DNA from 2 places in the Paenibacillus sp. sgz302190 genome. Region 2 is predicted to be linked to the other one. Evidence: predicted binding sites of a transcription regulator. Region 2 holds the regulator's gene; the other holds the start of a gene.

Region 1 (5,830 bases), on a different contig from region 2:
ATGGAGTTTGGCATGGCTGATGCTGTTTCCTTTAACCACGTTCTCCGCGGATGTTCCCCGGACGGACGTCTATTTGGAGCCTGCGGACCAATCGGTCATCACCGCCGATTTGCTGCATGCCGCTGCAGCGGCGCCTCCCGGCGAGGCCGGCGCGCAAGTGAAGCTGATGCTGCTGGATGAGAACAATCATCTTTTTGCGGAAGCGGAGGGGCAGGGGCGTGTAGAACGCGATTTCGATATCTCCGCTTATCGGAACCGGATCGTTTATTTGCAAGCCGAGGTATCGGATGCGGCGGGCGGCGGAGTTAGAACCCTTTATCATACTTTGTATGCGGACAATGGCCTGCGGCTGGTCAAGCTGCGGCAAGTTCCGGGCGTCATCGACGATTTCGACGAAAACCGGATCCTGTATACAGCTTATGATAAAAGGCTCCATTTGCTGGATGGCGAGGGCGGTCCCGATACGGTTGTATACGCGAAGCCCGATAAAATAGGCGCAAAGCTTACTCCGTCAGGCGCCGTGTTCACCGCGGGACTGTACGGGGACGGCTACGCTCATACGCTGCTCTGGAAAGACGGCTCGGCGGCGGACACGGGGCTGAACTATTTTGAAACGTGCTGCGACGGCGGCGACAGGCTCCAGGTCGCGGGCAGCTATGTGCTGCGGCCGGGTACGCACCGGGTTGACTGGATCGATTCAGCGACCGGCGAAGCGTGGAAATATCCCCTTCAAGGCACGTCCGCCTACGGCGCCAGCTTGAACATAAACGGCGAGTTCGTTTACTCGGGAACGGCCCGGGGAGACGAACTGACGCAGATTTACCGCCATGCGCAGGGGCAAAGCAGCCTCATCATTCCGCACCGGGAGCGTGCCAGCTATAATCCGGTATGGGACGGGCGCACGATCGTCTTCATCGGGGAAGGCGGCAAGCTGCTGAAGAAGCGGGACGGCGTCATCACCGAGCTTGGGCCGGCTGCGCCGCAAGGCACGTACGTCTATCCCCGCGCCGATTACGAAATCGCGCAGGGCTGGATCGCTTTTACGAAGCAGTCGGGGGATGGGACCCGGCAAATTTATGTGCAGTCGCCTTCAGGCTCAGTGACGCAGGCAACTTACCTGCCAGTGGACGTGGACCGACCGAAGATCGACAAGCTGGCTCCTGACGGCACGCTAACCTACACGTTCGACAAGCAATTGTTTCTGATTGCGCCAGGTCAAGCGGCATCGATCGATTTGGGCTACGGCGGCGGAATGACCAAATGGCTGCACGGCTCGTGGTACAAAGCAGTGGGCGGTACGCTGTTCAAAATGAATACGGACGCAGCAGAATGACTCCATGGATCTAGGTCCATGGGGTCTTTTTTGTTTTTGTGCTAGGGATGTGCCTTTTTTGCCATAAATCGGCTTTATATTGTGATTTTCGTCACATGAATGCGTCCGAATCCTCCCTATAATCATGATCATAAGAAAGGGGGGCGTTATTTTGGACGCTTTGGATTGGAGCAGATGGCAGTTTGCAATAACGACGGTTTATCACTTTTTTTTCGTCCCGCTATCGATCGGGCTCGCGTTTTTGATCGCTTTTATGCAGACGCTGTACGTAGTGAAACATGATGACAAATACAAAATGATGGCCAAATTTTGGGGCAAATTGTTTCTCCTCAATTTCGCGGTCGGCGTCGTGACGGGGATTATGCAGGAATTTCAGTTCGGCATGAACTGGGCGGATTATTCCCGGTTTGTCGGGGCCGTTTTTGGCGGGCCGCTCGCAGTGGAGGCTCTCGTATCGTTTTTCCTCGAATCGACATTTCTCGGCATCTGGATTTTCGGCTGGGACCGGCTGCCCAAAAAAGTGCACCTGGCTTCCATTTGGCTTGTCGCCATCGGCACGACGCTGTCCGCGCTTTGGATTCTAAGCGCCAACTCGTTCATGCAGGAGCCGGTCGGCTATGCGATTCGGAACGGGCGCGCGGAGATGACGGATTTCTTTGCGCTGTTGGGCAATCCGCAGTTGTGGGTCGAGTTCCCGCACGTTGTTTACGGGGCGCTTGCGACCGGGGCATTGTTCGTGACCGGCATCAGCGCATACAAAATACTGCGCAAGCATCAGACGGAGCTGTTTCAATCTTCTTTTACGATCGGAATCGTGGTTGCGCTGATAGCCAGCTTTTTGACGGCTGTAGCGGGGCACGAGCAGGCGCAGCATCTGATGAAATCCCAGCCGATGAAGATGGCCGCTTCGGAAGCATTGTGGGAAACGACGGGAGACAGCGCTCCGTGGACGGTTTTTGCCTTCATCGACCCTGCCAAAAAGGAAAACAAGTATCAGCTTGAAATTCCTTATGCGCTGAGCATTCTTTCCTATAATAAACTGCACGGAAGCGTGCCCGGCATGAATGAGCTGCAAAAAAAATATGAAACCCAGTACGGCCCGGGCAACTACATCCCGCCGGTCAGAACGACCTTTTGGAGCTTCCGCATCATGGTTGCGGCCGGGGTGCTGATGATTTTGCTCAGCATGTTCGGCACTTATGCGGCGCTGCGCAATCGGTTGGCCGGAAGCGCCCTCTACCTGAAATGGATGATACCCGCCATTTCGCTGCCCTATATCGCCAATTCGGCAGGCTGGATCATGACCGAGGTGGGGCGCCAGCCGTGGCTCGTCTTCGGCTTGCAAAAAACGGAGGACGGCGTATCGCCGCTCGTTTCCACGGGCATGGTAGCGACCTCGCTGATCGGTTTTACGCTCGTGTACGGACTTTTGGCTGCGGCGTTCGTGTATCTTGTCGTTCACTTCGTGCGCAAGGGCGCCGACGACGAGTCGCAGCTTAAGCATAAGCAGGTCAGCCCAAATAAAGGAGCCGTCTCTTATCTCTAAAATTGGCGGAGGCGCTTTAGTGAAAAAAGGAAAGTGAGGCGAACGTCAACATATGCTGGAAATTTTATGGTTTGTTTTAATCGCTGTGCTGTTTGTCGGGTTTTTCTTCTTGGAAGGTTTTGATTTCGGCGTCGGCATGCTGACGCCTTTCCTCGGCAAGTCCGATGTGGAGCGGCGCGTTCTGATCAATACGATCGGTCCGGTCTGGGACGGCAACGAGGTGTGGCTGATCACGGCCGGCGGCGCGATGTTCGCGGCGTTTCCGGGCTGGTACGCGAGCTTGTTCAGCGGATTTTATATGGCTTTGTTTTTGATGCTGCTGGCGCTGATCGGAAGAGGAGTGGCGTTCGAGTTTCGCAGCAAACTGGAAAATCCGAAGTGGAGAACGATGTGGGACTGGATCCTTTTCGGCGGCAGTTTGCTGCCTCCGCTGCTGTGGGGCGTCGCGCTGGCCAATTTGATGAAAGGCGTGCCGATCGATGCCAATACGAATTTCGTAGGTTCGTTCTGGGATTTGATTTCGCTGTATTCGGTAATGGCCGGCGTCAGCATCGTGCTGTTGTTTCTGCTGCACGGAGCGCTGTTTCTGTCGCTCAAAACGGAAGGGGAGCTGCGCGATCGCGCCCGCCGTTTGGCGAACCGGGTCGGCGCCTGGACGAGCGCGGCGCTTCTGCTGTTCGTTGTGCTCAGCTACGTGGAGACGGATATGTTCACGCGCGACGGAATCATCCCGGGCATGGTGCCGCTGACGGCCGGCATGGCGCTGCTGTCCGTTCATTTCTTCCTGAAGGCGGGCCGCGACGGCTGGGCGTTCATTATGACCGGCCTCACGATCGCGCTGTCCACCGTGACGGTGTTCATGTCGCTGTTCCCAAGGGTGATGATTTCCTCGCTCAACCCGGAGTGGACGCTGACGATTTACAATACGGCTTCCAACGAGTACACGCTAAAAGTAATGACGATTATCGCGCTTACGACGGTTCCGATCGTCATCGCCTATCAGGCGTGGACGTACTGGGTATTCCGCAAGCGGGTCAGCGTCAAGGACCATTTGGAGTACTGACATGATGAGCCGGTTGTTTGCCAAAGTGCAGGGAACCCGCGCGCTGTTCGCGGTCTGTATCGCGCTCGGCGCGGCGGGCGGGATGCTCATTATTTTGGAGGCGGCGGGTATCGCCCGGATTGCGGACAGAGCTTTTCTCGGCGGGCTCGGCCTTCAGGGGCTGCTTCCCGCATTCGGCATTCTGCTCGGCCTGATCGCGCTCAGAGCGGTCGTCCAGGCGGCGGGCGAGCAAGTATCCGCCCGCATGGCGCTGCGGATCAAAAGCGACCTGCGCGGGCGGCTGCTGCGCAAGCTCTCGGAGCTGGGGCCGAACTACGCCAAAGGCGAGCGCAGCGGCGAGCTGATCGGGACGGCATATGAAGGCGTCGAGCAGCTTGAAGCGTATCTGGCCCGTTATTTGCCGCAGGTCGCCTTGTCCATGCTGATTCCGGTCGCAGTATTTTGCGTCGTGGCGGGGCTGGACTGGATCTCGGCCATCGTGCTGGCTGTTACGCTTCCGCTGCTCGTGCTGTTTATGATTTTGGTCGGCCTGACCGCCAAATCGAAGGCCCGCAAGCAGTTCAAGACGCTTGGCCTGCTCAGCGGGCATTTTCTGGATGTGCTGCGCGGCCTGCCTACGTTAAAAATGTTCAACCGCAGCCGGGCGCAAATCGAAATTATCGCCCGCATCAGCGAAGATTACCGCCAGACGACGATGGGCACGCTGCGGCTGGCCTTTTTGTCGGCATTCGTCATGGAGCTGTTCGCCACGCTCAGTACGGCTGTCGTTGCCGTTTTCCTGGGCTTGCGGCTTATTGCCGGGGAAATCGGCTTTGAGCATGCTTTTCTGGTGCTGCTGTTGACGCCGGAGTTTTATGCGCCGGTTCGGACGCTGGGAACCCAGTTCCATGCCAGCACGAACGGAATGTCCGCTGCGGCGCGCATCATGGACATTTTGGAGACGGAGCCGCCGGGTTTTGTCGAGCGTCCGGGGGCGAAGCGGGGCACCGAGAATCCGCGGGGGCACCGGATCGAGTTTCAAGCGGTCGGTGTGTCGTATCCGGATGCTGCGGGGCCGGCGCTTGCGGATATTACGTTCAAGCTGGAGCCGGGTGAGCGGATTGCGGTTGTCGGGCCGACGGGAGCGGGCAAAAGCACCCTGCTCGATTTGCTGCAGGGCTTCGTCCGGCCGACGTCGGGGCGCATTTTGATCGACGGCATCGACATGGCGGAGCTATCGATGGATTGGTGGCGCAGCCGGCTGTCCGGCGTCGCTCAGAACCCCCGGTTGTACCACGGCACACTCGGGGACAACGTGACTTTGGGCAGCCCCGGGGCTGGGGATGCCGAGATTGCTGCGGCGCTCCGCGCGGCAGGCGTTGATTTTATAGACCGCCTCCCGCAAGGGCTGGAGACGGCGGTCGGCGATTCCGTCCGCCTGTCCGGCGGACAGATGCAGCGCCTTGCGATTGCCCGCGCGCTGCTGAAACGCGCGCCGCTGCTGCTTTTGGATGAGCCGACGTCGGGCGTCGGGCTTGTTCATGAAGCCGCCGTAAGGAAGGGGCTCGATGCGCTGCTGCAGGGCCGCATGTCCGTTACGGTGGCGCACCGGCTGGACACGGTGCGTGATGCGGACCGCATCATCGTGCTTGACGGCGGGCGCATCGCGGAGATGGGCCGGCCGACCGAGCTGCTGGCCGCCGGCGGGCTGTACGCCCGCATGATTCATGCGGGCGCGGGTGGCGGCAGCACTGGCGGCGCTGCCGATGGCGGGGACGCCGGGCCGGCGCCTGGCGCGGCGCCCGGTCAATGGAGCGGCGCCGCTGAGGCGGCAGCGCCGGACGGACAGGGCAGCGGCGCTGCCGGGGCCGGGGCCCGCAGGGGCACCTTCCGCCGCATGCTGGCGTTT
Region 2 (5,830 bases):
AAGCGGCATACGCCGACGATCGCCATTATGGGCGAGAACAATAAGGTGACGCAACTGCTGAAAGAAGAAATCCATTCGACCGTGCTTTGATCCGTCTTCCCTTGATCAATCTTCCTTGAAGGGGCATGCATGAAATCGGCGCTCTTAACAAAGAATGAGGATAAGCTTTCGAAGCAAAGGTGGGATGGCAAATGTTCAAGCATTTATTTTCCACGATGAACGAGGTTTTGGAAGAAATCCAAAAAGAGTATCCGAATGCCGCAGACCACAAAAAAGCCGAGCTTGACGAGCAGCTTCAAGTTCTGAAGCTGATGAGCGACGAGTTTATCGAGTCTTGGCTTCAATTCGAGGAGAAGCTGGGAAAGTTTTATGGGGGCGTTCCGATGGATACTCAAACCCTGCATAAAGAGCTCATGGATCTGGATGTAACCGGCAAGCAGACCGATGAGTTTTTGCGGGGACAGGGCTATTACAAGCTGTCGATGTACGATCAGGCGATTCGGGAGTTCGAGTCGCTGATGAAGCGGCGGCCGGATTTTTTGCTCGCCCGGATGTATTTGGCGATGGGTTATTTAAGGAAAGGGGAGTTCGGAGAAGCTTACAGGCATTTCCAATTCCTCCTTCCGCTAACCGAGAATGCGAAGATGAAAGCCATTTCCTATAATGCCATGGGCTGCATACAGGTGCAAAATCATAATATGGAAAAAGCTTTCGAATATTTTCAAAAAGCTTATCATACGGACCCGACTTGCATGGAACCGCTCATTAATCTCGACGAATCATAACGAACCGGCAAGTGGGTATTCCCTTTTCCTGAACAGATTTGGTATGCTAGAGGAAGAGCAGGACGAAGGGATTGAAGGATACGTCATGAAATTTGCAGTTTTGGATTTTGAAACGACAGGAAGCCAGTCTTCGGATGAAATTATTCAGGTTGGGCTTGTCATTATAGATCAATTTCAAATTGTCGACAGGTATACTTCCCTGGTCAATCCAGGAATGGGTATACCTTCTTCTATTACTACGCTGACCGGCATTACCGATGAAATGGTGGAGCATGCGCCGCAGCTTGACGAAGTGATGACGGCGATGTTTCCGCTTCTTTTTGACTGTGTTCTCGTCGGCCATCATGTGCAATTCGACTTATCGTTTTTGCAGAAAGGCTTGACGAAATGCGGATTTCCTCCGTTTTCGGGCCGCGTGCTCGATACGATGGATATGCTGCGCATGCTGTTTCCGTCGACGCCGAGCTTGCAGCTTGGCATGGTGGCGGACATGTTCGGACTGGATCATGAGAGGCCGCATCAGGCCGACAGCGACGCCGAGGTTACCGCTTTGATCTGGATCATTTGCATGGAGCGCATACTCGGTCTTCCGCTCTTGACCGTGCAGCGGCTCAGCCACATATTCGAAAGCGGTGCCAGCGATTTGGGCTGGTTTTTGGATGAAATCCGCGCCTACAAGGAAATGAATACGAGCATCGATACCGATACTCACCGTTATTTCCGGCAGTTTACGATGAACGTAAGCGATTGGGGCGAGGACGAAGAGGAAAGAGACGCGCAGGACATTCGGAAGCTCGGTGCTGCTTTTTCCGAATTTCATGACAGTTTGAAGCAGGCGCTTCAGCAGCGGTTTGACGTGTTCGAGGACCGCCCGGCGCAGGAGCAGATGATCCATGAAGTGGAGCAGTCGCTGGAGGCCGACACGCATTTAATGATTGAAGCGGGTACGGGTACCGGCAAATCGCTGGGCTACCTGATTCCTGCGCTGTATTACGGAATCAAACACGATAAAAAAGTGATCGTCAGCACGCATACGATTAATTTGCAGGAACAGCTGCGCGAGCGGGATATTCCGCTGCTGAAGGACATTTTTCCGATACCTTTTAAAGCGGCCGTATTGAAAGGCAGAAGTCATTATCTTTGCTTGCGCAAGTTCGAAAACAAGCTGGTCACGCGCGATTACGAGTACGGCAAGGACGACTCGGTCACAGCGGCTCAAATGGTCGTATGGCTCAGCGAAACGAAACACGGGGACGAAGAGGAGCTGAATTTCGGCAATAAAGGCGCGCAGTTCTGGCATTCGGTGGCCAGCGATACCGATTCCTGCCTGAACCGGATGTGTCCCTGGTTCAAAAAATGTTTCTACCACCGCGCCCGCCACGATGCGAACACGTCAGATGTCATCATAACGAACCATTCGCTGTTGTTTACCGATATGAAGGCCGAGAACCGCCTGCTACCCGGCTACAAGCATCTGGTCATCGACGAAGCACACCACTTTGAAGAAGTGGCCAGCAAGCATCTGGGGATCGAGCTGCACTCGGGCGCGTTTTACCATTCTTTGCAGTGGTTGTATAAAGACAACCGCAGCGGGCAGCTGCCTATGCTCCGCTTTCGTCTTCAGAAGGCGGCGGAAGAGCAGGAGAGAGCTTTGGCCTGGAGCGCAGCGATAGACGGTTTGTACCCGAAAATCGTGCAGATCAAGGAAGACTGGGAGCGTTTGAGCGAAGGGTTGTACGAGCTGCTTACGGCAAAAAGCGACCCGTCGCAATCGGAGAACTCGCAATACGTGCTGCGCATGAAGCCCGAGGCGCTGCCGGCGCATTGGAGCGAGCTGACGATGATGGAGGACAACATTTATTTGAGCATGAACGATACGCTCCGCACGCTCGACAAAATGCTGAGCGAGATCAAAGAGATGCAGGAAGTTCTGGAAGTCCAGAGCATCGTGACGGATTTGAACGGAACTTTGAAGGAGCTTTACGGGCACCGGGATGCGCTTCATTTTTTCATGAAAATGGAGGATCAAGGTTACGTATACTGGATGGAAGCCGGCACGTATTCCAAGAGCAAGTCGCTGCAGCTGATCAGTGTGCCGACGGATGTGAGTCCGCTGCTTCAGGAGCATTTTTTCAAAAATAAAGACAGCATCATTTTGACTTCGGCTACGTTATCCGTGAACAAATCGTTCCAATACTCGGCCGATCAGCTCGGTTTGCAAATTCCCGCCGGCGAAGAGGCCGGCAAGCTCAAAACGGTGCAGCTTCCGTCCCCGTTCAATTACAGGGAGCAGGCGCTGGTCTGTATTCCCAGAGATTTTCCGACGATTAAAGGCCCTTCCGGGGACGCCGTTTTCATACAAGCACTTATCGATTCTTTAAGCAATGTCGCTTTGGTTACCAACGGCCGAATGCTCGTGCTGTTTACATCCAACCGGATGTTAAAGCAGATTCATGCCGGCATGAAGGAGCGGTTAAAGCCGCATGGGATTACCGTGCTTGGACAGGGCGTAGACAGCGGCAACCGCAGCAAGCTGACCCGCATGTTCCAGGACCACCATTCCTGCGTGCTGCTGGGTACAAGCTCGTTCTGGGAAGGCGTGGACATCCCGGGCGATGCGTTGTCCTGCTTGGCTATTATTCGGCTTCCGTTTCAGCCTCCGAATCACCCGCTCATTGAAGCCAAATGTGAAAATATTAAAAAGCGGAACGAAAATCCGTTTATGAAATTTTCCGTGCCGCAGGCGGTCATTCGTTTCAAACAAGGATTCGGGCGGCTCGTGCGGCGGGCTACGGATAAAGGAATCGTTATTATTTACGATACCCGCGTTATCGATACGCAGTACGGCAAATATTTTCTTTATTCGCTGCCCGGTCCGAAGATTGAACATATGACGACGGAACAAATGATTCCAAGAATTGAGGAATGGATGGGGGAGGCGCAGCGGTGAAGACACAAAAAATATCCGAAGCTGTAGTCCGCCGGCTGCCGATTTATTTGCGGTTTTTGAACGAGCTGGCGATGAAAAATATTATGACGGTCTCGTCGCAGGATCTGGGGCAAAAGCTCGATTTGAACCCCGCGCAAATCCGCAAAGATTTGGCCTATTTCGGGGAATTCGGCAAAAAAGGGATCGGCTACGACGTCGGCTATCTCATCGAGAAGATCAGGCAGATCTTGAAGCTGGACCGCCATATCCGGGTCGCTCTGGTCGGGGCGGGCAACCTGGGGCGGGCACTGTGCAACTACAACACATATTTGCGCAACGATATGAAAATTGTCGCCGTATTCGACGCGATGCCCGAGAAAACGGGCGAGACGATCAATAATTTGATCGTGCAGCCGACGCACGAGCTGAAAGAAGCGATATCGCGGCTTGGCGTCAGAATCGGCATCATTACGGTACCGGCAGCGGAAGCGCAAAATGTGGCGAATCAATTCGTCGAAGCCGGCATTGAAGCGATTCTTAATTTTGCGCCGGTCATCATTAAGGTGCCGCCCGAAATCCGCGTGCACCATGCCGATTTCACGACCGAGCTGCAGAGTCTGGCCTATTATTTGGACTAGGCCAAGGGCTCGCGCTATGCGGAAATTTGCAGCAGGACGCAGGGGAAAGCTGCAGAAACCTGCAGAAACCCGCAGAAACCTGCAGAAACCCGCAGAAACCCGCAGAAACCTGCAGAAGAGAAACAAAACCCTGCAGAAGCCTCCGGAAGCTGGATCGGCGAAAAACTCGCATGGCAGCAGGCAGTACATTTGCTTAGCAACGTGGAGAAAACCTGCAAAAGTACAGTTTTTTGCTCGCTGATGCGCTGGATACGAAAAATTCCTGCAAATGTGCAGGCTTTTCGCCGCGAACATGGGCTGAGAAGCGTTTTTAGCGAAAATTCCTGCACAATCGCAGGCTTTTTGCCGAAATGAACCATTTCTGCTGAAACAGCCTGACTTTCGCAGGTTTTTTCTGTGCCAGGCTGCTTGTTCCAACGCCGTAACCCGTACAGGAGAGAGCCGTAGGTTACTGAAGAGTGATTGTGCCCCTTTTGGTTCCTCTACCCCGTTACTTTATCAACAGTCTGGTTTTCTACCCGTAATATGATGCGTCTCTCCAATGTATGTTTTCTCAGCAGCCTCTATTTTAACGAAAATAATGTACTCGTTTCCAACTTTTACGCTTTTAAAGCTTGAAATTGTTTCAGTAGACGATTGTTTTCATTCTGTGGGGATAACGTCTACGGCGTCATGGGAGTTTTGTAGGTTTTTCCGGCTGTCGAGCCAATTCGTTTCATTGGCGCGAAGTGCCGTCTTTGGGCGGACGGCAAAAAGAAGCGGAAACCGGTGAAAGTTCGGCTTTAAAACCGCTCCTGGTTGCGAAGCTCAACAAACAAAACAAATACGCGATCTTGCGCACACATCTAACGTGCTGTAGCCATTCAATTCGACGCAACGCTGAGAGTGGCTATGGTAGAGCGTTACAAGTGGCTCGTAGAACAACGCAAGGAGTGTGCAAGCGCACGTTCCAGAGCGCAAGCAGCGCACAAGCGCCTCACTCCACAGCCGTATGCAGCGTGCAAGCGCTCGCTCCACAGCCACATGCAACGCACAAGCGGCTCGCTCCACAGCCACATGCAACGCACAAGCGGCTCGCTCCACAGCCACATGCAACGCACAAGCGGCTCGCTCCATAGCCGCATTGCAGCGCCCCGCCGCGCTTTGCAAAAATAACAAAAAACCCGAGCCACATACTGGCCCGGGTTTTTCATCTAAAACAACTTAAACAACACGAAGTAAATCGAGTAAGACAAGACGATGCTGATCGGGATGGTAATGACCCAGGTCATGATCATTTTGCCGACGGTTGCCCATTGGACTTCATGGAAGCGCAGGACGCTTCCCGTTCCGATAATGGACGATGAAATGACGTGCGTCGTTGACAGAGGCATCCCCATATGAGTGGATGCTTGTATAATGATCGACGACGTCAAATCGGAGGCGAAGCCGTTGATCGGCTCGATTTTAATAATTTTGCGGCTGATCGTTTTGATGAT

The links. Region 2 encodes Rex, which represses fermentation and respiration genes when NADH is low (regulators of the CRP and FNR family bind a similar motif). Its sites were predicted from a motif close to TTGTGAAATATTTCACAA; they were not measured.
Region 1: AC6RNO_RS21180 (cytochrome ubiquinol oxidase subunit I) is a predicted target of Rex. The motif match lies at 1,413-1,430, and genes of this name have one in related genera.

The regions. Positions count from the first base shown of each region.
Region 1 covers NZ_JBZYAO010000019.1:110,194-116,023, forward strand. Annotated here, with positions in the region: gene AC6RNO_RS21175 (hypothetical protein) at 1-1,333, shown strand, start outside; gene AC6RNO_RS21180 (cytochrome ubiquinol oxidase subunit I) at 1,485-2,879, shown strand; gene cydB (cytochrome d ubiquinol oxidase subunit II) at 2,932-3,942, shown strand; gene cydD (thiol reductant ABC exporter subunit CydD) at 3,944-5,830, shown strand, end outside.
Region 2 covers NZ_JBZYAO010000005.1:239,904-245,733, forward strand. Annotated here, with positions in the region: gene panD (aspartate 1-decarboxylase) at 1-90, shown strand, start outside; gene AC6RNO_RS09075 (tetratricopeptide repeat protein) at 192-785, shown strand; gene dinG (ATP-dependent DNA helicase DinG) at 871-3,735, shown strand; gene AC6RNO_RS09085 (redox-sensing transcriptional repressor Rex) at 3,732-4,352, shown strand; gene AC6RNO_RS09090 (hypothetical protein) at 4,367-4,711, opposite strand; gene AC6RNO_RS09095 (inorganic phosphate transporter) at 5,546-5,830, opposite strand, start outside.